Regions from separate parts of the Streptomyces sp. NBC_01268 genome, predicted to be linked through region 1. Evidence: predicted binding sites of a transcription regulator. Region 1 holds the regulator's gene; the other holds the start of a gene.
What was found. The regulator HrcA, encoded in region 1, represses chaperone genes, less so after heat shock. The targets are predictions, from matches to a motif close to TTNGCACTCNGNNNNNCNGAGTGCNAA.
Positions count from the first base shown of each region.

Region 2: a site for HrcA is predicted at 7,490-7,516, ahead of groL (chaperonin GroEL). Genes of this name have one in related genera too.

Region 1 is NZ_CP108454.1:2,752,668-2,768,182, forward strand. It holds gene OG309_RS12195 (MFS transporter) at 84-1,361, shown strand; gene OG309_RS12200 (adenosine deaminase) at 1,515-2,519, opposite strand; gene OG309_RS12205 (ribonuclease Z) at 2,588-3,490, opposite strand; gene OG309_RS12210 (histidine triad nucleotide-binding protein) at 3,505-3,864, opposite strand; gene OG309_RS12215 (16S rRNA (uracil(1498)-N(3))-methyltransferase) at 4,059-4,802, opposite strand; gene OG309_RS12220 (nitronate monooxygenase) at 4,799-5,878, opposite strand; gene dnaJ (molecular chaperone DnaJ) at 6,206-7,342, opposite strand; gene hrcA (heat-inducible transcriptional repressor HrcA) at 7,343-8,362, opposite strand; gene OG309_RS12235 (MBL fold metallo-hydrolase) at 8,519-9,241, shown strand; gene OG309_RS12240 (DUF3097 domain-containing protein) at 9,331-10,143, shown strand; gene hemW (radical SAM family heme chaperone HemW) at 10,418-11,650, opposite strand; gene OG309_RS12250 (AMP-dependent synthetase/ligase) at 11,746-13,623, opposite strand; gene lepA (translation elongation factor 4) at 13,815-15,515, opposite strand, start outside.
Region 2 is NZ_CP108454.1:4,532,747-4,548,261, reverse strand. It holds gene OG309_RS20265 (transporter substrate-binding domain-containing protein) at 1-650, shown strand, start outside; gene OG309_RS20260 (deoxyxylulose-5-phosphate synthase) at 752-1,090, shown strand; gene OG309_RS20255 (GNAT family N-acetyltransferase) at 1,069-1,653, opposite strand; gene OG309_RS20250 (SRPBCC domain-containing protein) at 1,650-2,120, opposite strand; gene OG309_RS20245 (hypothetical protein) at 2,362-4,005, shown strand; gene OG309_RS20240 (hypothetical protein) at 3,995-5,644, shown strand; gene groL (chaperonin GroEL) at 5,737-7,359, opposite strand; gene OG309_RS20230 (cold-shock protein) at 7,723-7,932, opposite strand; gene OG309_RS20225 (MoaD/ThiS family protein) at 8,395-8,673, opposite strand; gene thrC (threonine synthase) at 8,689-9,975, opposite strand; SAM riboswitch class I at 9,993-10,137, opposite strand; gene OG309_RS20215 (glucosyl-3-phosphoglycerate synthase) at 10,259-11,200, shown strand; gene OG309_RS20210 (alpha,alpha-trehalose-phosphate synthase (UDP-forming)) at 11,352-12,707, shown strand; gene OG309_RS20205 (DUF4913 domain-containing protein) at 12,698-13,147, opposite strand; gene OG309_RS20200 (trypsin-like peptidase domain-containing protein) at 13,196-15,515, opposite strand, start outside.

The sequences.
Region 1 (15,515 bases):
TCGGATGCTTGATACACATGGTGCCGCGACCGTGTGGATCACCGGGCGTCATCTCATTTCCCCGTTCAGTCCCTGGAACGCCCATGCCCGCGCGCCCGCGTGCCCTGGGGGCCCTCGTCGCCCTTTTCACGGCCGGATACCTCGCCCCGTACCTGCTGCCGACCGTCGTCGGCAGGCTCTCCGCGGGGCTCTCCCTCAGTACCGCCCAAGCCGGTCTGGTCGGCTCGATCCTGCTGCTCGGCTCGGCCTGCGCGGGCTTCGTCCTCGCGTCCCGGGTGGAGCGGATCGGGCCCCGCCGGGCCGCCCGCCTCGGGCTGCTCGCCATGGCCCTCGGCTACGGGACGGCCGCCGCGAGCGGCACGCCGGCGCAGGTCGTGGCGGGCGCGGTCCTCGGCGGCTTCGGCTCCGGCACCGCCACGGCCGTCGCCGCGGCCGGCATCGCCGGCCGCGGCGACCCCCACCGCGCGGCCACCCTGGGCCTCCTCAGCGTCTCCGCGACGGCGGGCGCCCTCTACCTGAGCCTGCCGCACCTCGGCGGCGGCCACGCCCTGCCGTTCGCGGCGATAGCGGCGACGGCGCTCCTCACCTACCCGACGACGGCTCACCTGCCCACCCCCACCGGCCTCCCCGGCGCTCCACGCCACCGCCTGGCGACCCCCCTCCCGCACCGCCGCGCGGGGCTCGTACTGGCCGCCTCGATCCTGTGCTGGTCGATGGCCCAGAACGCGCTGTGGGGCGTCAGCGGCCGGATCGGTCTCACCCAGGCGGGGCTCTCCGAGGTCACCCTCGGCCTGGTCTTCGCCGTCGCCCTCGGCGCCGGACTCGCCGGCGCCACCGCCGCCGGAGTCCTGGGCCGCCGCCTCGGCCGCGTCGTGCCCATCGGCGCCGGCACGCTCCTCATCGCCCTCTGCGTCCTGCTCAGCTCGTCCGCCGAAGGCCCGTACTCCTTCGCGACCGGCGAGATCCTGTGGAACGCGGTGTACCCCGTCGTCCTGTCCTACCTCCTCGGCCTGGCCGCCTCCCTCGACCCGCGCGGCCGCTGGGCCGTCCTGGTCGGCTCGGCCTCCTCCCTGGGCGTGGCCTGCGGCCCGGTGACGGGCAGCGCGCTGGCGGAGTCGGCCGGCTACCGGGGCATGGGCCTGACCCTGTGCGCACTGCTCCTGCTGGTCGCGGCCCCGCTGACGGCAGTGGCCCGACAGGCAACGGGCCGCCCGCCCTTCCCGCCCCTGCGAGCCCTCTCCCGCACCCCGGCCCTTCCCGGACCGGGGGCTCGCCCCGGGGCGGTGGGCGAGGCTCGACCCGGGGCGGTCGGTGCTCGGCCCGGCGTGGTGGGTGCCCGTTCCAGCCCCGCCGGCGTTTGAGGCGCGGGGTCCGGGGCGGAGCCCAGGTTCGGGAAGGGGCGGCGTGGGGAACGGCCCGCCGCAGGCGCCCCCGCCCCGCCCCCCGACCACCGAGGCGCCGCCCGTCGAGCCCCCACGCCCGCCCGGCGGAGCCGCCCCGCCCCCGCGAAGCGCCTACGCCCCGCCGCCCCCGAACTCATACGCCTCGACCTCCGCGAGATACCGCTCCCGCAACCCCTCCGCGTCCTCCAGGAACGCCGCCAGGAACGAGTTCCGCGCCAAGGTCCGCAGCTCCTCCTCCCCCAGCCCCAGCGCATCCCGCACCGCGTCGAAGTTGTCGCCCGCATAGCCCCCGAAGTAGGCGGGGTCGTCGGAGTTGACCGTCGCCACGAGCCCCGCCGCCAGCATGGTCCGCAGCGGGTGGTCCTCGATGGTGTCGATCGTCCGCAGCCGCACGTTGGACAGCGGGCAGAGCGTCAGAGGCACCCGCTCCCGTGCCAGCCGCTCGACGAGCGAGGGGTCCTCCAGGCAGCGCAGGCCGTGGTCGATCCGCTCGACGCCGAGGACGTCCAGCGCCTCGCGGATGTACGCGGCGGGACCCTCCTCGCCCGCGTGCGCGACCCGGCGCAGACCGAGCCCGGCGGCCTCCTCGTACACCTCGCGGAACTTCGCCGGCGGGTGGCCGACCTCCGCCGAGTCGAGGCCGACGCCGGTGATCCGGTGGAGGTACGGCTTCGCGGCCTCCAGCGTCGCCATCGCCGACTCGGCCGACTCGTCGCGCAGGAAGCACATGATGAGCCGGGTGGAGATCCCGTACCGCTCCTGCGCACGGTCGAGGGCGACGCCGAGCCCCTCCACGACCACGCCGAACGGGACGCCTCGGGCGGTGTGCGCCTGCGGGTCGAAGAAGATCTCGGCGTGCCGCACGCCCTGCTCGGCGGCCCGCGCGAGGTAGGCGTCGGCGAGCTCGGTGAAGTCCTCGGCGGTGCGCAGGACGGCCATGAGGCCGTAGTACAGGTCCAGGAAGGACTGCAGGTCGCTGAAGCGGTACGCCTCGCGCAGGGCCTCGGTGTCCGCGTACGGCAGGGTGACGCCGTTGCGCGCGGCGAGCGCGAACGCCAGCTCGGGTTCGAGGGTGCCCTCGATGTGGAGGTGCAGTTCGGCCTTGGGTACGGGCATCGCTGGTGCTTTCCTGGAGTGTCTCGGTGTACGGCCGTCCGTCCGGGGCCTGGCCCGGACGGCGCCGCCTATCGCTTCGGTACGGGGATCCTCATCAGGTCCTGGGCGACGCTCAGCTCGCCCTCGAACCCGGCCGCCCGCGCCTGCCGCTCGAACTCCGAGGGATCGGAGTACCGCTGCGAGAAGTGGGTCAGGACGAGGTGCCGCACACCCGCGTCGCGGGCGACGGCCGCGGCCTGGCCGGCCGTCAGGTGGCCGTGGTCGGTGGCGAGCCGGACGTCCTCGTCGAGGAAGGTCGACTCGATGACGAGCATGTCGGCGCCCTCGGCGAGCGCGTGCACCCCGTCGCACAGCCGGGTGTCCATCACGAAGGCGAACCGCTGGCCGCGCCGGACCTCGCTCACCTCGTCGAGGGTCACGCCGGCCAGCACGCCCTCCCGCTGGATCCGGCCGACGTCGGGGCCCTTGATGCCGTGCGCGGCGAGCCGCTCCGGCAGGATGCGGCGCCCGTCCGGCTCGGTGAGCCGGTAGCCGTAGGACTCCACGGGGTGGGAGAGCAGGCGGGCGTCGAGGGTGTACGAGCCGGTGACGGCGAGCGGCCCGTCGGCGTCGACCGGCGCCTCGGTCAGCCGCACGGTCTCGCGGTAGGCCGTGGCGTACCGCAGCCGCTCGAAGAACCGCTGCCCGCTCGCCGGGTAGTGCGCGGTGACCGGGTGCGGGACCTGGTCGAGGTTGATCCGCTGGATCACCCCGGCCAGGCCGAGCGAGTGGTCGCCGTGGAAGTGCGTGACGCAGATCCGGTTCAGGTCGTGCGCCGCGACCCCGGCCCTGAGCATCTGCCGCTGGGTGCCCTCGCCGGGATCGAAGAGGATGCCCTGGCCGTCCCAGCGCAGCAGGTAGCCGTTGTGGTTGCGGTGCCGGGTCGGCACCTGGCTCGCGGTGCCGAGGACGACCAGTTCGCGTACGGACACGGTGACGTCCGGTCCTATCCGGGGGGCCAGTTGAGGCCGCGGCCGCCGAGGACGTGCGCGTGGGCGTGGAAGACGGTCTGTCCGGCGCCGGCGCCGGTGTTGAACACGATCCGGAAACCGTGACCGTCGATCTTCTCCTCCGCGGCGATCTCACCGGCCTCGCGCAGCACGTCGGCGGCGACCGTCGGCGCGGCGGCGGCGAGGGAGGCGGCGTCCGGGTAGTGCAGGCGCGGGATGACCAGGATGTGCGTGGGCGCCTGCGGGTTGATGTCGCGGAACGCGACGGTCGTCTCCGTCTCGCGCACGATCGTCGCCGGGACCTCCCCTTCCACGATCTTGCAGAACAGGCAGTCGCTCTGCGGCTCTCCGGCCATGGCCCGATCCTCCTCGACTCCGTTGATCAGTGATCAGTACACGCGCATGCTATCGGGACCCCGGCGGGGCGGGTCGGGCGCCGGGAATTGTCACGGGCGCCGACCGCGGGGCCTCCGGGCGGTGCGCCGGGGCCTCCGGGCGGTGCGCCGGGGGCTCCGGGCGGTGCGCCCGGGGGACTTCCGAGTGGTGTGCCCTAGGACCAGCGCCCGGTCCGCCCGAGGACGAGCGCCCCCGCCGCCGTGCCCGCCGTGGAGGTGCGCAGCACGCTGTGGCCGAGGCGGTACGGCTTCGCCCCCGCCGCCTCGAAGAGCGCCAACTCCTCCGGGGACACGCCCCCTTCGGGGCCGACGACGAGCACGATCTCGCCGTGCCCGGGGAGTTCGGCGGTGGCGAGCGCCCCGCTCGGGTGGTCGCGGTCCTCGTGGAGCACGGCCGCGAAGTCGGCGGTGGCGAGGAGGGCGGCGACCTGCTTGCCGGTCATCGCGTCGGCGACCTCGGGGAAGCGGGTGCGGCGGGACTGCTTGCCGGCCTCGCGGGCCGTCGCCCGCCACTTGGCGAGCGCCTTCAGGCCGCGCTCGCCCTTCCACTGGGTGATGCAGCGGGACGCCGCCCACGGCACGATCGCGTCCACGCCGGTCTCCGTCATGGTCTCGACGGCCAGTTCGCCGCGGTCGCCCTTGGGCAGGGCCTGGACGACGGTGATGCGGGGCGCGGGCGCCGGGTCCTCGTGGACGGCCGTGACCTCGACGGTCAGCTGGTCCTTGCCCTCGGCGGCGGCGACCACGCACGCGGCCCAGGCGCCGTTCCCGTCGGTCAGCACCAGCTCCTCGCCCGCGCGCAGCCGCTTCACGGACACCGCGTGGCGGCCCTCGGGCCCGTCGAGGAGGAAGCCGCCCACCGGGGGCACGGTGTCGACGACGAAGACGGGTGCGGTCACGATGCGCTCCTGGAGCTTTCTCGGGCGGTGTGGAGTTCTTCCGCGAGGACCTCGACGAGCCGCCCGGCCGGGAGGTCGCGGGCCAGGCGGTGGCCCTGCCCGGCCCACAGGGCCATGCCCTGCGGGTCGCCGGCGGTCGCGGCGGCCTTCCGCAGCGGGGCGGTGAGGTGGTGGACCTCGGGGTAGGCGGCGGGGGCGTACGGCCCGTGTTCGCGCATGAACCGGTTGACCAGGCCGCGGGCCGGGCGGCCCGAGAAGGCCCGGGTGAGCTCGGTGCGGGTGAACAGCGGGTCGGTCAGGGCCCGCTTGTGCAGCGGGTCCGCGCCGGACTCGGGGCAGACCAGGAACGCGGTGCCGAGCTGGGCAGCGTCGGCGCCGGCGGCGAGGACGGCGGCGATCTGGCGGCCGCGCATGATGCCGCCGGTGGCGACGATCGGCAGCCGGACGCTCTCGCGCACCTCGGTGAGCAGCGCGAGCAGCCCGCCGCCGCTGCCGGCGGACGGCCCGTCGGCCGGGTCGTCCCGGTGGGTGCCCTGGTGTCCGCCCGCCTCGGTGCCCTGGACGCACAGGGCGGCGGCCCCGGCGCGCTCGGCGGTGCGGGCCTCCTCGACGGAGGTGACGGTGACGATCGTGAACGTGCCGACCCGGGCGAAGGCGTCGAGCGCGTCGCGGTCGGGGCAGCCGAAGGTGAAGGAGACGACCGGCACCGGGTCGTCGAGGAGGATCGCCAGCTTGGAGTCGTACCCGTCGTCGCGGCCCTGGTCCGGGTCCCCGAGCTCCGTCTCGTACCAGCCGGCCTCCCCGGCGAGCTGGTGCCGGTAGACCTCGACGGCGGCGGGGTCGGCGGGCTGACCGCTCTGCGGCATGAAGAGGTTGACCCCGAAGGGCTGTCCGGTGAGTCCGCGGACCCGCTTGATCTCCTGGTAGAGCCCGCCCGCGGTCTTGTACCCGCCGGCCAGGAACCCGAGGGCCCCCGCCTCGCACACGGCACCGACGAGCTCGGGAGAGGATGCGCCACCCGCCATGGGGGCCTGCACGATCGGATGCCGAGAGAGATCGTTCAGTGCGGTGGACATGCAGGCATCGTGCCATGCCGGGACGGCCCGGCCGAATCGGTACGGGAGGGGTTACGGGAGGCGTACGCGAAGGGGCGGCCCCGCACAAAGCGGAACCGCCCCCAGGCATATGCCGTACGGAACTCAGCGCCCGTCGAACGCGTCCTTCAACCGCGGGAACAGCCCCTGCTGCCCCGGCTGACCGTGCTGACCCGGGGGACGACCCCCGGACCCCCAGCCGAGCGCCTACCGCCCGTCGAACGCGTCCTTCAACCGCGAGAACAGCCCCTGCTGCCCCGGCTGACCGTGCTGACCCGGGGGACGACCCCCGGACCCCCAGCCGAGCGCCTACCGCCCGTTGAACGCGTCCTTCAACCGCGAGAACAGCCCCTGCTGCCCCGGCTGGAACTGCCCCGTCGGGCGCTCCTCGCCGCGCAGCTTGGCCAGCTCGCGGAGCAGGCGCTCCTGCTCCGGGTCCAGCTTGGACGGGGTCTGCACCTCGACGTGGACGATCAGGTCGCCCCGGCCGTTGCCGCGCAGGTGCGTGACGCCGCGGCCGTGCAGCGGGATCGACTGGCCGGACTGGGTGCCCGGGCGGATGTCGACGTCCTCCAGACCGTCCAGGGTCTGCAACTGCACCTTCGTGCCGAGGGAGGCCGCCGTCATCGGGAGGGTGACCGTGCAGTGCAGGTCGTCCCCCCGCCGCTGGAAGACGTCGTGCGGGGTCTCGTGGATCTCGACGTACAGGTCGCCGGCGGGGCCGCCGCCGGGGCCGACCTCGCCCTCGCCGGCCAGCTGGATCCGGGTGCCGTTGTCGACACCGGCCGGGATCTTGACCGTGAGCGTGCGGCGGGAACGGACCCGGCCGTCGCCCGCGCACTCGGGGCACGGGGTCGGGACGACGGTGCCGAAGCCCTGGCACTGCGGGCAGGGGCGGGAGGTCATGACCTGGCCCAGGAAGGACCGCGTGACCTGGGAGACCTCACCGCGACCGCGGCACATGTCACAGGTCTGCGCGGAGGTGCCGGGCGCGGCGCCCTCGCCGGAGCAGGTGGTGCACACGACGGCCGTGTCGACCTGGATGTCCTTCGTGGTGCCGAAGGCCGCCTCGTCGAGGGTGATCTCCAGGCGGATCATCGCGTCCTGGCCGCGCCGGGTGCGCGAGCGCGGTCCGCGCTGGGACGCCGTACCGAAGAAGGCGTCCATGATGTCCGAGAAGTTCCCGAAGCCACCCGCGCCGAAGCCGCCGGCGCCACCGCCGCCGGAGGCGGAGAGCGGGTCGCCGCCGAGGTCGTAGACCTGCTTCTTCTGCGGGTCCGACAACACCTCGTAAGCGGCGTTGATCTCCTTGAACCGCTCCTGGGTCTTCGGGTCCGGGTTCACGTCCGGGTGAAGCTCGCGGGCGAGTCGACGGAAGGCCTTCTTGATCTCGTCTGCCGACGCGTCGCGGCGTACGCCGAGTACGGCGTAGTAGTCCGTGGCCACTTACGACTCCGCCAGGATCTGTCCGACGTAACGTGCCACTGCGCGTACCGCTCCCATCGTTCCGGGGTAATCCATGCGGGTCGGTCCGACCACGCCGAGTTTGGCGACTGCCTCGCCGCCGGAACCGTAGCCGACCGAGACGACCGACGTGGACGTCAGCCCCTCGTGGGCGATCTCGTGCCCGATGCGTACGGTCATGCCCGACTCCTTGGCCTCGCCGAGCAGCTTGAGGAGCACGACCTGCTCCTCGAGGGCTTCCAGGACGGGCCTGATCGTCAGGGGGAAGTCGTGTCCGAAGCGGGTCAGATTGGCGGTGCCGCCGATCATGAGCCGCTCCTCCTGCTCCTCCACGAGCGTTTCGAGGAGGGTCGCGAGCACCGTCGTGACGGTGCCGCGGTCCTCGATCTCCTCGAAGGACTCGGGAAGGTCCTGCACCAGCTGCGGCACGTCCGCGAACCGGCGGCCGACGACCCGGCTGTTGAGCCGGGCCCGCAGGTCGGCCAGGGTGGTCTCGCCGAAGGGCGCCGGACAGTCGATGACCCGCTGCTCGACCCGGCCGGTGTCGGTGATGAGCACCAGCATGAGCCGGGCGGGGGCCAGCGACAGCAGTTCCACGTGCCGGACCGTCGAACGGGTCAGCGAGGGGTACTGCACGACCGCGACCTGCCGGGTGAGCTGCGCGAGCAGCCGTACCGTGCGGCCGACGACGTCGTCGAGGTCGACGGCTCCGTCGAGGAAGTTGTGGATCGCCCGCCGCTCGGGGGTCGACAGCGGCTTGACGCCGGCCAGCCGGTCCACGAACAGGCGGTAGCCCTTGTCGGTGGGGATGCGCCCGGCGCTGGTGTGAGGCTGGGCGATGAAGCCCTCCTCCTCCAGCACCGCCATGTCGTTGCGCACGGTGGCGGGCGACACGCCCAGCTTGTGGCGCTCGGTCAGCGCCTTGGAGCCGACGGGCTCCTCCGTCCCGACGTAGTCCTGGACGATGGCGCGCAGCACCTCGAGTCTGCGTTCGCTGAGCACCGCGCACACCTCCAGCTGTCGATCCGGTTCCGGTTCTTCCCTTTTTGGCACTCGCCCTGCCCGAGTGCCAGGAATTCCCCGGCCAGTGTACGGCGGCGGACATCGCTCCTGGCAAGGAGGCGGGGTCGGCGGGGTCGTAGCGGTTAGCGTCGCCGCATGGACGTGAAATGGGAAGAGTACGGCTGGGAGCGCCTCGCGGAGGGTGTCGGCAGGCGCCGGCTGCCGGGCTGGGACGCCACGGTGGGCCTGGTCATCGGGCGGGACGCGGTGCTGCTGTACGACACGGGGGCGACCCTCGCGCAGGGCGCCGAGCTGCGCACCCAGGTGGAGGCGCTGACGGGCCGCCGCCGGGTGACGCATATCGCACTCAGCCATCCGCACTTCGACCACGTCATGGGCACGGCGGTCTTCTCCGGGGCCGAGGTCTTCGGGGCGGTCGGCATGGACACGCTGCTGCCGCGCGAGCGGGAGGAGCTGTGCACGGACGCGGTACGGCAGGGGGTGGACGCCCGGGTCGCGGCGGAGGCGGCCGAGGTCCTGGTCGCGCCCCGCCACACGGTCTCGGGCGAGTGGACCCTGGACCTGGGCGGCCGCCAGGTGCTCCTCGCGAACATCGGCCCCGGCCACAGCGGCCACGACCTCGCCCTGTTCGTGCCGGGCGCGCCGGAGGTCGTCTTCTGCGGCGACCTGGTCGAGGAGTCCGGCGAACCGCAGGCGGGTCCCGACGCCATCCCCGGGCGCTGGCCGGCGGCGCTGGACCGGCTGCTGTCCCTGGGCGGCGCGGAGGCGGTGTACGTACCGGGCCACGGGGCGGTGGTGGACGCCGCGTTCGTGCGCCGCCAGCGCGAGGAGCTGGCGCGGCGCTTCGGGGTGGTGTAGCGGCGTCGAACGCCCGCCCGCGGGACGGGACCTGACGCTCCCTCGCCCGCTCACGGCGGACGGGGCCCGCCCAGGGCAGAATCGGGCCCATGCGCAGTTACAACCCGGATCTGACTCCCCCTTGGAAGCGCTCGGCGCCCGTCCCCGAGGTCCCGGCGGACCGCGATCTCGTCGTGGAGGAGGTCGCGACCGGCTTCTGCGGGGCCGTGATCCGCTGCGAGGCGGACACGGTGACGCTGGAGGACCGCTTCGGCAAGCACCGGGTCTTCCCGATGGAGCCGCGCGGCTTCCTCCTGGAGGGCCGGGTCGTCACCCTGGTCCGTCCCTCCCGCCCCGCCCCGACCCGCCCCGCCCGGACCGCCTCCGGATCGATCGCCGTCCCGGGCGCCCGGGCGCGCGTCGCCCGGGCCGGCCGGATCTACGTGGAGGGCCGCCACGACGCCGAGCTGGTCGAACGCGTCTGGGGCGACGACCTGCGCATCGAGGGCGTCGTCGTCGAGTACCTGGAGGGCATCGACGACCTCCCGGCGATCGTCGCCGAGTTCGCCCCGGCCCCCGACGCCCGCCTCGGCATCCTCGTCGACCATCTGGTGCCGGGCTCCAAGGAGTCCCGCATCGCCGCCCAGGTCTCGTCCCCGGACGTCCTGATCGTCGGGCACCCGTACATCGACGTCTGGGAAGCCGTGAAGCCCGCCTCGGTGGGCATCCCGGCCTGGCCCTCGGTCCCCCGCGGCCAGGACTGGAAGACCGGCGTCTGCCGCGCCCTGCGCTGGCCGGAGAACACGGGCGCGGCCTGGCAGCACATCCTGTCGAAGGTCACGTCGTACAAGGACCTGGAGCCGGAGCTCCTGGGCGCGGTGGAGCACCTCATCGACCACGTGACGGCACCTGAGGGCGACTGACGGCACCCGAGGGCGACCGGGGGCATCTGAGGGAGGCCGGGGGGGCTCGGGGATGTCGAGGGCGCCGGGCGGACACCCGGGCCCCCGCCGGGCCGGACACCCGGCCCCGGCCCGCCCCCGGCGCGCCCCGGTCCACCCCCGGCCAGCCCCGGCGCGCCCCGGTCCACCCCCGGCCAGCCCCGGCGCGCCCCGGTCCACCCCCGGCCAGCCCCGGCGCGCCTCCTCTGCCCAGGTAGCCCAGGTAGCCCTGCTCTCCCTGCTCTCCCCGGTCGCCTCAGTCCACCAGGTCCCGCACCACCGCGTCGGCCAGCAGGCGGCCGCGCAGGGTCAGGACGGCCTGCCCCTGGGCGTACGGCTCGGGGGCGAGGAGACCGTCCTCCAGGGCCTTGCGGGACGCGGCCAGGCCCGCGGGCTTCAGGAGGGCCAGCTCGACGCCCTCGCGCAGCCGGAGCTCCAGCAGGACCCGCTCCACCCGCCGGTCCTCCTCCGACAGCACCTCGCGCCCGGCGCCGGGCGACGTGCCGGAGCCCAGGGCCGCCGCGTACGCGCCCGGGTGCTTGACGTTCCACCAGCGCACCCCGCCCACGTGGCTGTGGGCGCCGGGCCCGGCGCCCCACCAGTCGGCGCCGCGCCAGTACAGCTCGTTGTGGAGGCACCGTCCGGCCTCCGAGGTGGCCCAGTTGGACACCTCGTACCACTCGAAGCCCGCCCCGGAGAGCACCTCGTCCGCCATCAGGTACCGGTCGGCGTGGACGTCGTCGTCGGTCATCGGTATCTCGCCGCGGCGGATGCGCCGGGCCAGCTGGGTGCCTTCCTCCACGATGAGCGCGTAGGCGCTGACGTGGTCGGGTCCGGCGCCGATCACCGCGTCGAGGGAGGCCCGCCAGTCGTCGTCGGACTCGCCGGGGGTGCCGTAGATGAGGTCGAGGTTGACGTGGTCGAAGCCGGCCGCCCGCGCCTCGGCGACGCACGCCTCGGGGCGTCCGGGGGTGTGGGTGCGGTCGAGGATCTTCAGCACGTGCTGTCGGGCGCTCTGCATGCCGAAGGAGATCCGGTTGAAGCCGCCCTCGCGCAGCGTCGCCAGATACGCGGGGTCGACGGACTCCGGATTCGCCTCGGTCGTCACCTCGGCGTCGTCGGCGAGCCCGAACTCCTCCCGGATCGCCGCGAGCATCGCGACCAGGTCGCCCGCGTCGAGCAGCGTGGGCGTGCCGCCGCCGACGAAGACGGTCCGGACGGGACGCGGGTCGTCGCCGAGGACCTTGCGGGCCAGGCGTATCTCCTGGGCGACCTGGCCCGCGTAGTTCTCTCGGGAGGCGAGCACGCCGCCGGCACCGCGCAGCTCGCTCGCGGTGTACGTGTTGAAGTCGCAGTAGCCGCAGCGGGTCGCGCAGTACGGGACGTGCAGATAGAACCCGAGCGGCCGCTCGCCGGCCCCTTCCAGGGCGTGGGCGGGCAGCGCCCCGTCCTCGGGCATGGGCTCACCATCGGGCAGTACGGAAGGCATGCAGCCATTGTCCCGTACCGCCCGAGGTGACCGTCGAACCTGTGGATAACCGGGGAAACCCCAGCTCAGGACCGCTCGGGCCGGCCGAGGCCCGGTCAGGCCTCGCGGGCGCCCTCGTACATGTCGTCGATCAGGTGCTGGTAGGTCCGCTCCACGACCGGCCGCTTCATCTTCAGGCTGGGCGTGAGCTCGCCGTGCTCGACGTCGAGGTCGCGCGGCAGCAGGCGGAACTTCTTGATCGTCTGCCAGCGCTGCAGGCCCTCGTTGAGGCGGGCGACGTAGCCCTCGATGAGCTTCTGGGTCTGCGGGGCGGCGACGACCTCCGCGTAGGACTTGCCGCCGAGCTCGTGCTCGGCCGCCCAGCCGAGGATGGCGGGCTCGTCGAGAGCGATGAGGGCGCTGCAGTAGTTCCGGTCGGCGCCGAGCACCACGATGTTGGAGACGAACGGGCAGACGGCCTTGAACTGGCCCTCGACCTCGGTCGGGGCGATGTACTTGCCGCCGGAGGTCTTGAACAGGTCCTTCTTGCGGTCGGTGATCCGCAGGTAGCCGTCGGCGGACAGCTCGCCGATGTCGCCGGTGTGGAACCAGCCGTCCGCCTCCAGGACCTCCGCCGTCTTCTCCGGCAGGCCGTGGTAGCCCTCCATGACGCCGGGGCTGCGCAGCAGGATCTCGCCGTCGTCGGCGATGCGGACCTCGGTGCCGGGCAGCGGCTTGCCGACGGTGCCCGTGCGGTAGGCCTCGCCCGGGTTGACGAAGGAGGCGGCGGAGGACTCCGTCAGGCCGTAGCCCTCCAGGATGTGGATGCCGGCGCCGGAGAAGAAGTAGCCGATCTCGGGGGCCAGCGCGACCGAGCCGGAGACGGCGGCGCGCAGCCGCCCGCCGAAGGCCTCGCGGAGCTTCTTGTAGACCAGCGCGTCGGCGACCTTGTGCTTGGCGGCGAGGCCGAAGGGCGCGGAGGCGGTGCCGGTGCGGCGGAAGTTGTCCTGGGTGACCTTGGCGTACTCGCGGGCGATCCCGGCCGCCCACTGGAAGATCTTGTACTTGGCGCCGCCGCCCTCGCGGGCCTTGGCGGCGACTCCGTTGTAGACCTTCTCGAAGATGCGCGGGACGGCCGCCATGTAGGTGGGCTGCACGACCGGCAGGTTCACGATGATCTTGTCGATGCGGCCGTCGACGGCGGTGACGTGGCCGACCTCGATCTGGCCCGAGGTGAGCACCTTGCCGAAGACGTGGGCGAGCGGCAGCCACAGGTACTGCACGTCGTCCTGGGTGACCAGGCCGGTGGCGGCGATGGCCTTGGCCATGTAGGACCAGTTGTCGTGCGGGAGGCGGACGCCCTTGGGGCGGCCGGTGGTGCCCGAGGTGTAGATGAGGGTGGCCAGCTGATCGGCGGTGATCGCCCCGACCCGCTCCTTGACGGCCTCCGGATGCTTCTCCAGGTACGCCTTGCCGCGGGCCTCCAGGTCGGCGAGGGTCAGCACCCACTCGTCGTCGGTGTCGGCGCCCTCGGGGTCGATGACGACCACGTGGTGGAGGTGGGGCAGCTCGGCGCGCCGCTCGACGGCCTTGGCGAGCTGGTCGGCGTTCTCCGCGATGAGGACGCGCGAGTCGGAGTCGGAGAGGATGAACGCCGACTCCTCGGCGTTGGTCTGGGGGTAGATCGTGGTCACGGCGGCGCCCGCGCACATCACGCCGAGGTCGGCGAGGATCCACTCGACCCGGGTCGACGAGGCGAGCGCGATCCGCTCCTCCGGCTGGACGCCGAGGTCGATGAGGCCGGCGGCGATCCCGTAGACCCGCTCGGCGGCCTGCCCCCAACTGAGCGACTTCCACTCGTCGGGGCCCTGCCCGGAGGCGGCGGGGACCGGATAGCGGTAGGCCTCCGCATCCGGGGTCCGCTCGACGCGCTCAAGGAAAAGGGTCGCCACGGACGGCGGCCGGTTCTCGATCAGGGTCTGTGTGTCGCTCACGACGTCCTCCGGGCGGCGGCGGTGCGGTCAGGCGGTGCGTAACTAACTGGCGAGTAACCTTCGAGCGGCTTCAGAGTAGAGCGCCGGAGACTGGCGCGTAAGGGCTTGCTTATAACGAACGGGTCTGAGCGCCTACGGCACCCAGACCCGTTCGTTGCATACGGCAGCTACCGTGCGGCCGTCGGCAGGAGCTACTTCTTGCCCTTGCCGCCCGCCGCGTCGTCGCTCGACAGGACGGCGATGAAGGCCTCCTGCGGGACCTCCACGGAGCCGACCATCTTCATGCGCTTCTTGCCTTCCTTCTGCTTCTCCAGCAGCTTCCGCTTACGGGAGATGTCACCGCCGTAGCACTTGGCGAGGACGTCCTTGCGGATGGCGCGGATGGTCTCGCGGGCGATGACCCGGGAGCCGATCGCGGCCTGGATCGGCACCTCGAAGGCCTGCCGCGGGATCAGCTCGCGCAGCTTGGCGACCAGCCGGACACCGTAGGCGTAGGCGGCGTCCTTGTGGGTGACGGCGGAGAACGCGTCCACCTTGTCGCCGTGCAGCAGGATGTCGACCTTGACCAGGCTGGACGCCTGCTCGCCGGTGGGCTCGTAGTCCAGCGACGCGTAACCGCGCGTCTTGGACTTCAGCTGGTCGAAGAAGTCGAAGACGATCTCGGCCAGGGGCAGGGTGTAGCGGATCTCGACCCGGTCCTCGGAGAGGTAGTCCATGCCGATCAGCGTGCCGCGGCGGGTCTGGCACAGCTCCATGATCGCGCCGATGAACTCGCTGGGGGCCAGGATCGTGGCGCGTACGACGGGCTCGTACACGTCGCTGATCTTGCCCTCGGGGAACTCGCTCGGGTTGGTGACCGTGTGCTCGCTGCCGTCCTCCATGACCACGCGGTAGACCACGTTGGGGGCGGTGGCGATCAGGTCGAGACCGAACTCGCGCTCCAGGCGCTCGCGGATCACGTCGAGGTGGAGCAGGCCGAGGAAGCCGACGCGGAAGCCGAAGCCGAGCGCGGCGGAGGTCTCCGGCTCGTAGACCAGCGCGGCGTCGTTCAGCTGCAGCTTGTCGAGGGCCTCGCGGAGGTCCGGGTACTCCGAGCCGTCCAGCGGGTAGAGACCCGAGAACACCATCGGCTTGGGGTCCTTGTAGCCGCCGAGGGCCTCGGTCGCGCCCTTGTTCAGGGAGGTGATCGTGTCACCCACCTTGGACTGGCGGACGTCCTTCACACCGGTGATCAGGTAGCCGACCTCGCCGACGCCGAGGCCGTCGGAGGCCGTCATCTCCGGCGACGAGACACCGATCTCCAGCAGCTCGTGGGTGGCGCCGGTCGACATCATCTTGATGCGCTCGCGCTTGTTGAGCTGCCCGTCGACGACACGGACGTACGTCACGACGCCCCGGTACGAGTCGTACACGGAGTCGAAGATCATCGCGCGGGCGGGCGCGTCGGCGACACCGACGGGGGCCGGCACGTCCCGGACCACGCGGTCGAGCAGCGCCTCGACGCCCATGCCGGTCTTCGCGGAGACCTTGAGGACGTCCTCCGGCTGGCAGCCGATGAGGTTGGCCAGCTCCTCGGAGAACTTCTCCGGCTGGGCGGCCGGCAGGTCGATCTTGTTCAGGACCGGGACGATGGTGAGGTCGTTCTCCATCGCCAGGTACAGGTTGGCGAGAGTCTGAGCCTCGATGCCCTGCGCCGCGTCCACCAGCAGGATCGTGCCCTCACAGGCGGCGAGCGACCGGGAGACCTCGTACGTGAAGTCGACGTGCCCGGGGGTGTCGATCATGTTCAGGATGTGGGTACGGCCCTCACCCTGCCCGTCCGTGGGCGCCCAGGGAAGGCGGACCGCCTGGGACTTGATCGTGATGCCGCGCTCGCGCTCGATGTCCATCCG
Region 2 (15,515 bases), 1.8 Mb from region 1:
GCACCCCGGAGGCGCCCGCCGGCATCACCGTGGACCTGGCCCGCGAGATCGGCGCCCGGCTCGGCGTACCGGTGGAGCTGCTCTGCTTCGACGCGGCGCGCAAGTCGTACGAGGCGATGGCGACCGGCCGCGCCGACCTCTGCTTCCTCGCCGTCGAGCCGGCGCGGGAGGCGGAGGTCGCGTTCACGGCTCCGTACGTCGTCATCGAGGGCGTGTACGCGGTGCCGCGCGACTCCGCCCTGACGAGCCCCGAGGAGGTGGACGCCCCGGGCGTCCGCATCGGGGTGAAGGCGGGCTCCGCGTACGACCTCTACCTCACCCGCACCCTGCGCCACGCGGAACTGGTGCGCGGCGAGGAGGGCGTCGACACGTTCGCGGCGCAGGGCCTGGAGGCGGGCGCGGGCATCCGCCAGCCGATGACCGCGTACGCGGCCGCCCACCCGGAGGTCCGCCTCCTCGACCCCCGCTTCATGCAGATCCGCCAGGCCGTCGGCACCCCGGTGACGCGCTCCGCGGAGACGGTCGCGTTCCTCCGCGCGACGATCGAGGAACTGAAGGCGAACGGCTTCGTGACGGCGTCCCTGGAGCGCGCGGGCCAGGACACGGGCCTGCTGGCGGGCCCGGAGGGACAACGGGACGGAACGGAGTGACGGGACAAGACACCCCCTGGACCGGGCTGTTCCGCCGGGGCTGACGCGTGGGAGCCGAATCCCGATGGTGGTCGGGTCGCGGCACCTTCTACGCTGCGCCCATGGGCTATGCCAAGACCTCGTTCGTCTGTCTGCCGTGTCGGGCGTCGTACAAGCAGCCGTACCTCGACATCACCCGGGAGCGGCGGTGTCCGCGCTGCGCGCGGGTGATGATCCACGCCGGCTCCGCGTTCGCGCCGCCCCGGCGGCGGGACGTGGCGGCCTGGCGGGCGCTGTCGGTCCTGCTGAACGCGGGCATCGGTTTCCACAAGAGCTGCTGCGGCGGCCCCGGTTGGCGCCCCCGCACGCTCCGCGAGGTCAAGGCACGCGCCGCGCACGCCCGGCGCACCGGCGAGCCCATGGCCCGCGCCCTGCTGCGCTACGAGCTGCCCGCGCTCTGAGATCCGGCCGCGCCTCCCGCGCGGGGGCCGGCCACCCGCCCGTACATCACCATGTCCCGCCGCACCCCGCCCACTTCCTGCCACCCCCGCAGCACCCCCTCCCGTACGAACCCGGCCCGTTCGGCCGTGCGGGCCGAGGGCTCGTTCCAGGGTTCGACGAGGAGCTGGAGTCGGGGGACGCGGAGTTCGGTGGTGGCCCAGGCGGTGAGGGCGGCGAGGGCACGGGCGGCGGTGCCGTTGCCCCGGGCGTGCGGGGCGAGCCAGTAGCCGAGGGTCGCGCGCCCCTCGGGGAGGTCGCGGAGCCACAGGCCGATCGTGCCGAGGGGGCGCGCGTCGGAGGTGCGGGCGATGACGAAGGGGTAGCCCGCGCCGCTCTGCGCGCGGGCCCACTGGCGCCGCACGAACGCCTCGCCCGCCGCCCGCGACCAGACCGGCGGGACGGTCGTGATCAGCGGTATGTACGGGTCGGCCGACGCCTCGCGGACCAGCGGCAGGTCCGCCAGCTCCCAGGGGCGCAGCAGCAGCCCGTCCGCCGTCAGCCGCGGGACCTCCAGGGCGGTCACATCCTGCGGAGGTGGTCGGCCAGCCGGTCGTACTGCTCCTTCACCCCCGCCTCCATGCCCGCGGCCAGCGCCTGGTCCCGGATCTCCGTGGACGGCCAGAAGGAGGTGCTGGTCAGCGCCGTGCCGCCGTCGGGGGTGGCGTCGAAGGCGAGGACGACGCGGACCGGCTCGGCGTCCGGCATCTGCTCGAAGTGCTCCGAGTAGACGAGCCGCTCGGCCGGGACGATCTCCTCGTACGCGCCCGAGAAGACGATCTCCTGGCCGTCCGGGGTGCGCTGGCCCCAGCGCCACGCGCCGCCCGGCCGCAGGTCGATCTCGCAGACGGACATGGTCAGCCCCGCCACTCCGTACCAGGCCCGCACGTGCTCGGTCCGCGTCCAGGCCTCCCACACCCGGCTCACGGGCGCCTCGAAGGTGCGGGTGATGACCAGCTCGCGTTCCGCCGGTGTCGTCAGCAGCGTGATCATCGCGCTCTCCCGTCCGACCGCTGCCCGGAGGCCACTGCCTGAGGGCGCCGGGCTCTCCTCTCAGGATGCCCCTGCCGGACTGCGGCGGCGAACAGGCAATCCAGTGAACACGTTCAACGATCTAGCGCTATCGTGCTGTCCACGCGGCCCGCGATCATCACGCGCCACCGAGCGCCGCGTCTTTTTCGACCTGTGGGGGGTCCCTCTGATGCGCTCGAAGCGCACCTTGCCGCATGCCCTCGTGCGTGCGGCCACCGTTTTCGCCCTGTCGGCGGGCGTCGCCCTGCCCGCCGCCGTCGCGGCCCCGACCGCGTACGCCGCCACCGTCGGCCGCACCACGACCCTGGACGACGGCCGGCTGACCGTCGGACTGCCGGACGACGCCCTGTGGATCAAGGTGAGCGTCCTCGCCTCGGCCGCCCCGGACGCCACCGTGCTCGCCTCGACGGACGAGCTCTCGCTTTCGGCCTACTCGGCCTGGACCACCGACGCTCCGATCCGGCTCCCCGAGGGCACCGCCCTCGGGGACTACCCGCTCGCCGTCGACTACCGGCTGCCCGGCGGCACCGTACAGCGCTGGACCGGCGGCAGCTTCGGCTACCGGCTGCACACCGGGGTCTCCGCCGCCTCCTTCGACCGCACGACCACCAGCTACGACAGCCGGAACGTCGTCCTGTCCGGTACGGCCACCACCTGGAACCCGGCCACGGACACCACCGGCCCGGCCGCCGAGGGCACCCCGGTCAAGGTCGTGCTGAACCTCAGCGACGCCTTCTCCAAGCCCCGGTCCCGGACCACCACCGTCGCGACCGCCGCCGACGGCACCTTCTCGGTGCCCTTCACCGCGGACGACGAGATCACCGGCGGCACGGCCGAGGTCGTCGCCGCGACCGCCGACACCGACCCGGGGGCGGCGCGCCGTCTGCCCGCCGTGGGCGTGGAGAAGCTGACGTACCGGGTCACCTCGGACGCCGGCAAGTACCGCGTCCCCGCCGGTACGGACGTCAAGGTCTCGGGCCGTGTGGAGCGGCTGACCGAGGAGGGCTGGCAGGGCTTCGCCGGCGTCCCGGTCGTCACCGCCGGCACCGAGCCGTACCCGTCCACCGACCCGGTCACCCCGCTCGGCGGCGGCGACACGGCGTCGGACGGCTCCTTCGCCTACCCGGCCCGGGTCCAGTACGCGACGGCCCGGCTGTACACGCTGCCGAAGCCGTCCGTCTACTTCGCGCTGCGGACGACCCACGTGTACGACACCGCGGAGATCGCGGTGCCGCAGCAACTCGCGTACTCCAGCGCCACCATGACCCTGGACGAGTACGGCTGGGTGAAGGCCCGCGGACGGCTCGGCACCGGCACCCGCTACTGCGACACCAAGCCCGACTGGGTCGCCCTCCAGGTCTCCCTGGACAACGGCCGCACCTTCCGCACCCTGAAGTCCGGCTATGTCGACACCGGTTGCTGGTACGACTTCGGCACCTGGGGCTACGTCAACGCGGTCTACCGGATCTACCACCCGGAGAGCGACCGCTTCGTCGCCAGGAACAGCACGAACGTGCGCCTGTCCCGCATCCCCACCCGGATCGTCAACGTCACCTACAGCCCCACGCGGCCGCGGGTCAACGGAAAGATGACCGTCAAGGGTGTCGTGCAGCAGAAGGTGAACGGCGTCTGGAAGGCCATGCCCGGCGCGCGGGTGACGCTGTACGTCAAGCCCAAGGGCGAGCGGACCTGGTACTGGGCCGCGAAGAACATCGCCACCGGCTCCACCGGCGCCTTCAGCGTCACCACCGTCACCTACGGCGACGGCACCTGGGGTCTGGCCACGCAGACCAAGGCCGGCTACTTCTACAGCGAGTCGAAGGACTTCTATGTCGATGCGCGCTGACCTCCGGCGGCTCTCCGCCGTCACCCTCGTCACGGTCCTCGCCCTGAGCGCCGGGGCGGCACCCGCCCTCGCCGAGGACCCCGCCCCGGCCCCCGCCACCATGGGCATCGGCCGGGCCCAGACCGTCGACACCCTGCGCGGCACCTTCCGGGTGACCGCGTGGACCGACGCGCCACAGGCCACCGTCACCGCGGTGTCCGCCCGGATCCGCCGGGGCGACGCCGTCCTCGCCGACCTGCCCTCGCTCGCCCCGAGCCCGTCGGACCGGAACGTGTTCTCCCTGCCGCCGGAGTCCACGCTCAAGCTCACCGAGGACGGCGGCACCCTCCCGGCGCTCGGCAGGTACGCGATCGACGTGACGGCCACCGACTCGCTCGGCAACACCGTCACGCGCACGGACGCGGGCACCCTCGACTTCACCCTGCGTCCGCTCCTGACCCGCTTCGACGCCGGCGCCGCCACCTGGGCCGACCGGAACGGGCACCCGACGGGCGCGCTGGCCGGCATCCAGCCGGGGTCCGGCGACCAGGTCCCGCTGCCCGGGCGCTCCGTGACCGTCGAGCGCTGGGCGGACGACACGCCGCTCGGGTCCGCCGTGACCGACGCCGACGGCACCTTCGCCGCCGGGCCGGTCGCGGTGGGGACGCGCTGGGACGCGTACCGGGCGGTGTTCAGCGAGAACAGCGACGAGGTGCACGGCACTGCCGGGATCTACGACAGCGTCGACATCCGGACCAGGAAGATGACGGTCGCCGCCGCCGCCGACCGGACCCGCGCGCTGAACGGTGAGACCGTCACGATCACCGGCCGGGTCACCGATCCCGTGGACGGCACGCCCGTCGCCGACGAGCCGCTGGAGGCGTACCTGGGCAACGGGGTCCGCAAGCCGCTGCGTTCCGACGCCGACGGCCGGTTCACCGTGCGGCTCGTCGCCGCGCCGGGCCCGGACAGCACCGGGTGGGGCGTCCAGGGCACGGGCATGTTCCAGAACGGGCTGTACGCCTCGGGTCCGCTCGCCATGCCGCTGGACACCCGGACGACCCTGATGGGGTACCGGCTCGGCGGCGACGGACGGCTCGCCGTGTACGGCCAGTTCCGCTCCCCGTACGAGCACTGGGCGGGCTACACGACCCAGCAGACGGTGCTCCTGGAGCAGTCCCCGGACGGGCTGACCGGTTGGAAGAAGGTCGCCTCGACGCAGCTCTCCACCGATGTGCGGCGGGCGTTCGGCTTCGGCCTGGCGTCCAGGGGCGGCTGGTTCCGGCTGCGGACGCTCACCTCGGACTCCTACGCGGAGTCCGTCAGCCGCACCTTCCACGTGACCCGGACCTCCACCCGCGTCCTGTCGGTGGACGCGACGCCGGAGCCGATCCGCAAGGGCGGCGTGGTCACGGTGCGCGGCACGGTGCAGCACGACCAGGGCGGCTGGAAGCCGCTGGCCAACCAGCCGGTGCAGCTGCGGTTCGCCGCGTGGGGTTCGAAGACGTGGAAGACCGTCGCCTGGGGGCACACCAACGCCGCGGGCCAGACGGCCCTGAAGGCACGGACCACGGTGGACGGCACGTACACCCTCGTCCACGTCGGTGACGCGTCGCACTTCGACTCGGCCGGCAAGGGCGACTACGTCGACGTCCGCTGACCTCCTGCGCTCCGCACACGACTGAAGGGCGGCACCCCCACGGGGTGCCGCCCTTCGGCGTTCAGCGATGAACCGCCGATCCTCTACGAGGATCAGAAGTCCATGTCACCGCCCGGCATGCCGCCGCCGGCCGGCGCGGACGCCTTCTCCGGCTTGTCGGCGATGACGGCCTCGGTGGTGAGGAACAGGGCCGCGATGGACGCCGCGTTCTGCAGCGCGGAGCGGGTGACCTTCGCCGGGTCGATGATGCCCTCGGCGATCATGTCGACGTACTCACCGGTCGCGGCGTTCAGGCCGTGGCCGACGGGGAGGTTGCGCACCTTCTCCACGACGACGCCACCCTCGAGACCACCGTTGACGGCGATCTGCTTGAGCGGGGCCTCCAGGGCCAGCTTGACGGCGTTGGCACCGGTGGCCTCGTCGCCGTCCAGCTCCAGCTTCTCGAAGACCGCGGAGGCCTGCAGCAGGGCGACGCCGCCACCGGCGACGATGCCCTCCTCGACGGCCGCCTTCGCGTTGCGAACGGCGTCCTCGATGCGGTGCTTGCGCTCCTTGAGCTCGACCTCGGTCGCGGCACCGGCCTTGATGACGGCCACGCCGCCGGCCAGCTTCGCGAGGCGCTCCTGGAGCTTCTCGCGGTCGTAGTCCGAGTCGCTGTTCTCGATCTCGGCGCGGATCTGGTTCACGCGACCGGCGACCTGCTCGCTGTCACCGGCACCGTCGACGATGGTGGTCTCGTCCTTGGTGATGACGACCTTGCGGGCGCGGCCCAGCAGGTCGAGGCCCGCGTTCTCCAGCTTGAGGCCGACCTCCTCGGAGATGACCGTGCCGCCGGTGAGGATGGCGATGTCGTTCAGCATGGCCTTGCGGCGGTCGCCGAAGCCCGGGGCCTTGACGGCGACGGACTTGAAGGTGCCGCGGATCTTGTTGACGACCAGCGTCGACAGCGCCTCGCCCTCGACGTCCTCGGCGATGATCAGCAGCGGCTTGCCCGACTGCATGACCTTCTCCAGGAGCGGGAGCAGGTCCTTCACGGAGGAGATCTTGGAGTTGACGATCAGGATGTACGGGTCATCCAGGGCCGCCTCCATGCGCTCCATGTCGGTCGCGAAGTACGCCGAGATGTAGCCCTTGTCGAAGCGCATGCCCTCGGTGAGCTCGAGCTCGAGCCCGAAGGTCTGCGACTCCTCGACGGTGATGACGCCTTCCTTGCCGACCTTGTCCATCGCCTCGGCGATGAGCTCGCCGATCTGGGTGTCGGCGGCGGAGATGGAGGCCGTGGAAGCGATCTGCTCCTTGGTCTCGACATCCTTCGCCTGCTCGAGCAGGGCGCCGGAGACGGCCTCGACGGCCTTCTCGATGCCGCGCTTGAGGGCCATCGGGTTGGCACCGGCGGCCACGTTGCGCAGGCCCTCGCGAACGAGCGCCTGGGCGAGGACGGTGGCGGTGGTCGTACCGTCGCCGGCGACGTCGTCCGTCTTCTTGGCGACTTCCTTGACCAGCTCGGCGCCGATCTTCTCGTACGGGTCCTCGAGCTCGATCTCCTTGGCGATGGAGACACCATCGTTGGTGATCGTGGGGGCGCCCCACTTCTTCTCGAGGACGACGTTGCGGCCCTTCGGGCCGAGGGTGACCTTGACGGCGTCAGCGAGCTGGTTCATGCCGCGCTCGAGACCGCGCCGGGCCTCCTCGTCGAACGCGATGATCTTGGCCATGTGAAGTGGTCCTCCCGGACATGGGGTGGATAACGCTCCTGGACCGCGCCGACGCCCGCGACGGACGGCCTGCGAGCCCTGTGGTTCCTTGCCCCACCTGGCCGCGGGCCTCGTCTGCCCGATCCTCGATTAAGCACTCTCACCTTCAGAGTGCTAACGCCAATGATTAGCACTCGCCCCATGCGAGTGCAAGCGACTACCGAGGATCGGTCACCCCTGGGAGCACGAGCCGGGCGCACGCGCCGGGCGCACATGTCCGCCCCGCGGGGCGCCCCGCCCGGCGCCGGACATGACGAGGGGCCCGCATCCGGTCTGGATGCGGGCCCCTCGACGGAAGTGCGTCGGTGGCCGATCGCGCCGCGCTCAGGCAGAGGCGGCGAGCTTGACCATGTCCGCCTGCGGACCCTTCTGGCCCTGCGAGATCTCGAACTCGACCCGCTGCCCTTCTTCAAGGGTGCGGTAGCCGTCCATCTGGATCGCGCTGTAGTGGACGAAAACATCCGCACCACCGTCGACCGCGATGAAGCCGTAGCCCTTCTCCGCGTTGAACCACTTGACGGTGCCCTGAGCCATGCCTAACTCCCCTATTACTGGCCCTTGCGCGGGGCCGCACTTCGCGGACCCGGGTCAGACCCTGCGCCGGAACGCGTCGACCGCGGCTGAATGTATCTGCCCAACTGCCCTCTGCAACAGGTCAATCGGACGAGAATTCTGGGCAGGCCTGAAAGGCGAATTGGGGAGATTCCCTTGAATTCCGGGTCAAGTCGGGCCGGGCAAAGCGCGCAGAAGGTACACAAGGCACGGGCACTTTGGCTGCTTCTTGTCGCGCACGGGCGCATTCTCATATGCGCCTGGCATGAGCAGCGGAGGGGACTTCCCCAACTCTACCGCGCTCAACCATGCAGAATTGCCCCCTCCGCTTCTTCTCGCGGAAGGGGCAATTCAGATAAGACGGATACCGCGGGTAAGCGCGGAAGGGGCGGAGGAGGCCCGAGGGGCCCGAGCGGACCCCGGGGGCCCACCGGGCCCCGCGGCTCAGCAGCCGCCGGCGACCGCCGGGATGATGGAGACGCCCGCGCCGTCCGGCGTCGCGGTCTCCAGGCCCTGCTCGAAGCGCACGTCGTCGTCGTTGACGTACACGTTGACGAAGCGGCGCAGCTTGCCCTGGTCGTCCAGGACACGGGCGGCGATGCCCGCGTGGTTCTTCTCCAGGTCGGCGATGACCTCGGCGAGGGTCGTGCCCTCCGCCTTCACCTCGGACTGACCACCGGTGTAGGTGCGGAGGATGGTGGGGATGCGGACGTTGACGGCCATGGGGTCACGTACCTTTCAGTGGGCCAGGCCCGCGTCGCGGAACGCGTCCAGGCTCGGGCGGATGGTGGCGGTCGCCTGAGAGCTGTCGGCAACGGCGTCGAGGGTCTTGAGGCCGTCGCCGGTGTTGAGGACCACCGTCGTCAGCGTCGGGTCGATCAGACCCGCCTCGACCAGCTTCCTGGTGACGCCGACGGTCACGCCGCCCGCGGTCTCGGCGAAGATGCCCTCGGTGCGGGCGAGCAGCTTGATCGCGTCCACGACCTGCTCGTCGTTCACGTCCTCCACGGCGCCGCCGGTGCGGCGGGCGATGTCGAGCACGTACGGCCCGTCGGCCGGGTTGCCGATGGCGAGGGACTTGGCGATGGTGTTCGGCTTCTGGGGCTTCACCACGTCGTGGCCGGCCTTGAAGGCGACGGAGACCGGGGAGCAGCCCTCGGCCTGGGCGCCGAAGATCCGGTACGGCTTGTCCTCGACCAGGCCCAGCTTGATGAGCTCCTGCAGACCCTTGTCGATCTTGGTGAGCTGCGAGCCGGAGGCGATCGGGATGACCAGCTGGTCGGGGATGACCCAGCCGAGCTGCTCGCAGATCTCGTACGCGAGCGTCTTGGAGCCCTCGCCGTAGTACGGGCGCAGGTTGACGTTGACGAAGCCCCAGCCCTCGCCGAGCGGGTCGCCGATGAGCTCCGAGCAGAAGCGGTTGACGTCGTCGTAGTTGCCCTCGATGGCGACGAGGTCACCGCCGTAGACACCGGCCATGACGACCTTGCCCTGTTCCAGGTCGTGCGGGATGAACACGCAGGAGCGGAAGCCGGCCCGGGCGGCGGCCGCGCCGACGGCGCCGGCCAGGTTGCCGGTGGAGGAGCAGGACAGGGTGGTGAAGCCGAAGGCGCGGGCGGCCTCGATGGCCTGGGCGACGACCCGGTCCTTGAAGGAGTGGGTCGGGTTGCCGGAGTCGTCCTTGACGAACAGCTTGCCGGGCTCGACGCCGATCTCGCGGGCCAGGTTGTCGGCCTTGACGAGCGGGGTCCAGCCGGGGTTCAGGTTCGGCTTCTCGGCGACGTCGGCCGGGACGGGCAGCAGCGGGGCGTAGCGCCAGATGTTGGCGGGGCCGGCCTCGATGCGCTTGCGCAGCTCCTCCGGGTCACCGGAGGGCAGGTCGTACGCGACTTCGAGCGGGCCGAAACAGAGCTCGCAGGCGAAGATCGGGCCGAGCGGGAAGGATTCGCCGCATTCGCGACAAGAGAGTCCGGAAGCGGGACCGAGGTCGACGGTGGTTCCGGGTGCGACGGTCTGTGCAGCCATGGAGGCGAGGCCCTTTCTCCTCATCTTTCCCATGACGAATTTTTCGCCATGAGACGGATTTGGCACCTTCCCTAGTCGGGGACCTCGCTGGAGGACGAGTAACCGACTGGAGGGTTGCCGGGGCTTCAACGGGCCGTTTCCCTCTGCCCCTCTGGATGAGCGGTATTCGATTGTGAGACGCGGTCGGCACCCCGACATGCATCGGGGATCCGCGTTGTTCAAGACTGTAACCGAAGGCTACGAAGGTGGAGACGGTCGTCCGATCCGCGAGATGGAGATCACGTTGCTGGAAGAGGTGGAGCGCTGGCTGGCCCGGCGGTCCTGGTCCGTTGCCGACCGCCCGCTGGAGCGCGTCCTCGCCGCCAAGCGGGGGACGCGGGTCAGCGTGGTGCTGCCCGCGCTGAACGAGGAGGCGACGGTCGGCACGATCGTCTCCGTGATCCGCCGCGAGCTGATGACCGAGGCGGTCCCGCTGGTGGACGAGCTCGTGGTGATCGACTCGGGCTCCACGGACCGTACGGCGGAGGTCGCGGCGGCGGCCGGCGCGCGGGTGGTGGCGCGCGACGCGATCCTGCCCCGGATACCGGCGGTGCCCGGCAAGGGCGAGGTCCTGTGGCGGTCACTCATGGTGACGAACGGGGACGTGGTCTGCTTCGTGGACGCGGACCTCAGGGACTTCTCCGCGGACTTCGTCACCGGCATCGTGGGCCCCCTGCTCACCGATCCGGACGTCGACTTCGTGAAGGCGATGTACGACCGCCCGCTCGGCGACACCCCTGGTCAGGGCGGTCGGGTGACGGAACTGGTGGCGCGCCCGCTGCTCAATCTGCACTGGCCGCAGCTGGCCGGCTTCGTCCAGCCGCTGGGCGGCGAGTACGCGGCCCGCCGCTCGCTGCTCGAACGGCTGCCGTTCCCGGTCGGTTACGGAGTGGAGCTGGGCCTGCTCGTCGACGCCCTGCACACGGTGGGCCTGGACGCCCTCGCGCAGGTGGACGTGGGGGTGCGCAAGCACCGGCACCAGGACGGGCGGGCGCTGGGCCGGATGGCGGCCGCGATCTACCGGACGGCGCAGCTGCGCCTGTCCCGCGGGCATCTGGTGCGCCCGCGGCTGACCCAGTTCGAGCGGGGCGAGAAGGGCTTCGAGCCCCACACGTACCCGGTGGACACGGAGGAACGCCCGCCGATGGCGGAGATCGCGGAGTACGCGCACCGCCGCGTGGCGTGACACCGGGACCGGCGGCGACCGGGACCGGCCGTGGCCGCTCGGCGCGCCGGGCCCGGCGCCCGCGGGACCGGGCCGCACACCCTCCGTGGCCGAACCCGCCCGTCTGGTATCCGTACGTTTGAGCGTTTACCGGACGGGCTAGGTTCGCCGTATGGCTACCGTCCTCGTGGCATCGAACCGCGGCCCGGTCTCGTACACCGTGCGTGACGACGGCTCCCTGGACACCCGGCGGGGCGGCGGCGGGCTCGTCTCGGGCCTGAGCGCCGTCTCCTCGGAGGGCGGCCTCTGGGTGTGCGCCGCGCTCGGCGACGGCGATCGCGAGGCCGTCCGCCGCGGGGTCGCCGAACCGGGCGTACGCATGCTGGACATCGACCCGGAGGTGTACGCCGACGCGTACAACGGCATCGCGAACTCGGTGCTCTGGTTCCTCCACCACCACCTGTACGACATCCCGCGCGAGCCCGTCTTCGACGCGGACTTCCGCCGCCGCTGGGGCTCCTACCGCGCCTACAACCGCGCCTTCGCCGAGGCCCTCGCCGAGGCGGCGGACCCCGGCGCGGCGGTCCTCGTGCAGGACTACCACCTGGCGCTCGTCCCCGGCATGCTCCGCGCGCTCCGCCCGGACCTGCGGATCGGGCACTTCACGCACACCCCGTGGGCGGCGCCCGGCTACCTGGAGATGCTGCCCGACGACATCCACCGCGAGCTGGTCGAGGGCATGCTCGGCGCGGACGAGCGCGGCTTCCACACCCGCGCCTGGGCCTCCGCCTTCCTCGCCGACCCGCTCGTCGACGCCACCACCCGCGTCGCCGCGTACCCCCTGGGCGTCGACGGCGACGAGCTGCGTGCCCTCGCCCACCGCCCCGCGGTCGACGCGCGCCTCGCCGACCTGCGCGCCGAGACCGGCGGCCGGAAGACCATCGTCCGCGTCGACCGCACGGAACTCTCCAAGAACATCCCGCGCGGCCTGCTCGCCTACCGCGAGCTCCTCGCCACCCGCCCCGAGTGGCGCGGCCGGGTCGTCCACCTGGCCTCCGCGTACCCCTCCCGGCAGGACCTGGAGGTCTACCGCGCGTACACGGCCTCGGTCACCGAGCTCGCCGAGGCGGTCAACGAGGAGTTCGGCACCCCCGACTGGCAGCCCGTCCTGCTCTCCGTCCAGGACGACTTCACCCGCTCCCTCGCCGCCTACCGGCTGGCGGACGTCGCCCTGGTCAACCCCGTCCGCGACGGCATGAACCTGGTCGCCAAGGAGATCCCCGTCGTCTCCGACGAGGGCTGCGCCCTGGTCCTGTCCCGCGAGGCGGGCGCGTACGAGGAGCTGGGCGAGGACGCCCTCACGGTGAACCCCTACGACGTGACGCAGACCGCCGTGGCCCTCCACGAGGCCCTGTCGATGCCGGCCCCCGAACGCGCCGAACGCACGAAGCGCCTCGCCACCGCGGCGACGGCGCTGCCGCCCCGGGAGTGGTTCCTGGCGCAGCTGGACGCGGTGCGTCAGGCCTGACGGGTGCCGGCGTCGGCCTGGGCTGCCTGCTCCGCGTCGGCAGCCGCCAGCGAGAAGGCAGGCAGGTCCAGCACGCCCGGCGGGACCGGGCTGTGCGGGAGCGGGCCGTACGCCTCCTGGTGGCCCTGAGGACCGGTGCAGTGCACGAACGGCCCCCGGTACGCGTCCATCAGCACCGCGAGGTGCGGATCGGCGTGGTGCAGCCACCAGTTGGACATCCCCATGGACACGTCCAGCCTCAGGTACTCGAAGGACCGCCACATCCCTGCGAAGCGGACGATCGCCTCGGGATGCCGCCACCACTCGGCGCACCAGGCGAAACGCTGCCCGTCCACCGGGCGCCGCAGAATCTCCGTCAGATACTCGCTCACGAAGGCTTCGAGGGATTCGAAGACGAGCCCCGAGTCCCCCTCCTCCGGCGTCTGCGCTGGTGCGGTCATCTCTCCCGTACTCCTCTCGTCAGGTCGGCCCCGGCGGTCCCGGCCCGATCAGGCGTCGTGCAGGCCATAGCGATGGCGCACGGCAGCCGCCTCCGAGCGTCGCCCGGTGCCCTCCAGCAGCCGGATCCAGGTCCCCGCCGCGTCGGTCAGGTCCTCGTCCCATGCGCGCACCCGGTCGGGGCGCAGGCGCGTGTACACCTCGGCCGCCTCCCGGATCAGGGGCAGCGCCGCCAGCCGGTCCCGGACGCCACCGGTCCGCTCGGCCAGCGAGGCAGTCCGCCACAGGTGGTCGGCGAGCCGCCGCCGGCCCTCGGGCCCCTCCGCCGCGAGCGGGCGCACCATCCCGACGATCCGGTACCGCTCGGCGAGCGCCGCCGCACCGTGCCCCGTCTCCTCCTTGAGGAGCGCGGCGTGGTCGAGGCAGGTGATGTGGTCGAGCAGGGGGACCTCGCCCCCGCTCGACAGCCGCCGCTCGTACAGCGCGATGCCCTCCGCCGACGCTTCCGCCGCCTCGGCGAGCCGGCCGCTCGCCCACAGGTACCAGGAGCGCAGGTAGCAGGAGAAGGCGCGGCCCGTCTCGTACGGGTCGGGGTCGGGATGGAGCTCGGCGAGGAAGCGGCGGATCGCGCCGGCCTCCTCGACCGCGGCGAGCGGCTCCTCCGTACGTTGCAGCGTGTCGTGCTGGTACCGGGCCAGCCGTTCGAGGTCCTTGGCGTGCTGCAGCCCGTACGCGAGGGCGTGGTCCCTGTACAGCTCCCGGCCGAGGCCGACCGCGACGGTCAGCGCCTCGATCGCCTCGGCCTCCCGCGACAGCTCCCACAGGAAGGCGGCCCGGTTGGCGTGCAGCAGGCGCAGGTTGTCATCGTGCCAGGGCAGGCGCCGGAACAGGCGCCTGTCGATGGCGAGGGCCTCGTCGAGGCTGACCAGCGCCTCCGCGGCCGGCTGGGAGGCGGCGAGGTTGACCAGGGCGTGGGCCAGGCTGTCGTCGTGCGAGTCGGGGTTGCCGACGGCGAGGCGGCGCAGCAGGACCACCGCCTCCTCCGAGGCGTCGAGGCTGCGGGCCTCGTCGAGACCTGCCTGCCAGTAGTGCCAGGAGACGTCCTTCAACGTGCGGGCGAGGCCTTCCAGGTGCGCGTCCGGGTTCTCCCGCGTGAGCCGGCGCTGGACGGCGAGCGCGGCCTCCGCCGTCCTGGTCCCCTCCTCGATCGCACCCGTCTCCGTCTGACAGGAGGCGAGCAGTCGGAGCGACACCACCCATCCGGCCTCGTAGACGGGGTCCTCGTCCGCGAGGGCCTGCCGGACCCTCACCGCCTCCTCGGCCACCCGCAGGGCGTCGGACCTGCGGGCCATGTCCGCGTACACCCGGGCGAGCGCGGTCAGCGCCCTGCCCAGCGCCGGACGCGCCGCGTCCGGTTCGGCGCGGACGACGCTGCGGCACAGCTCCACGGCCTCCTCGGCGAGCGGCAGACCGTCAGATGCCCGGTCGGCCCACCGACGCAGGTTCGCGAGCTGCATCATCCCCTCGGCGAGCCTGCGTTCGTACGCCGTGCGCGGGGTACGGGGCAGGGCGCGGCGGAGCGCGACCGACTCCTCGCTCGCCGCGAGGGCCTGGCGCCAGTCGCCGAGCGTGCTCGTCGCCTCGGCCGACTGCTCCAGCGCCCAGGCGAGCGCCGCCGGGTCCCCGCCCTCCTCGCGGTACCGCTCGACGAGCCGGCCGGTGAGCCGGCCGGCGAAGTGGGCGAGGGCGTCGGAGGACGGCGGCAGCGCGACCGCGCAGGACCGCAGCACCTCCGTGCCCAGGTCGGGGCCGTCGACGAGGCCGCCGAGCCGTTCGAGGGTCGCGTCGCGCCATCCCGTGCGGCCGCCGTTGGCGTGGGCGACCACCGAGCGGGTCAGCACGGTCATGGCCTGGATCTGCTGGGCGGGGGTGGCCCGCGCGGTGAGCGCGGGCAGCAGCGCGGGCACCTCGGTGACCAGGAGCGAGGCCTGGAACTCGGCCACCCGGTCGGGCTGGAGGCTGCCCCAGTAGGCCTCGTGGGCGGCCGGGTAGAGCCGACGGAGCGCCTCGGCGTACTCCCAGGCATGCGCCCTGGCCGCCTCCCCGCCGAGGCCCGGGACCCGGGCGAGCACGGCGATCGCCTCGTCCTCGTCGGCCGCCCCGCACAGCGTGGCCGCGGCGACGATCCGCCGGACCAGCGGCATCGGCAGGGGCGGGCCGGAACCGGCGAAGGCCCGCGCCCAGTAGCGCTCCTCGTGCCGCAGCAGGGTGGCCTCGACGGCCTCGCCGGGGACCGCGTCCAGCGGCTCGGGACCGGCCTGGAGCAGCGCGACGAGCGCCTCCATCTGCACGTTGAGCGCGGTGGCGTAG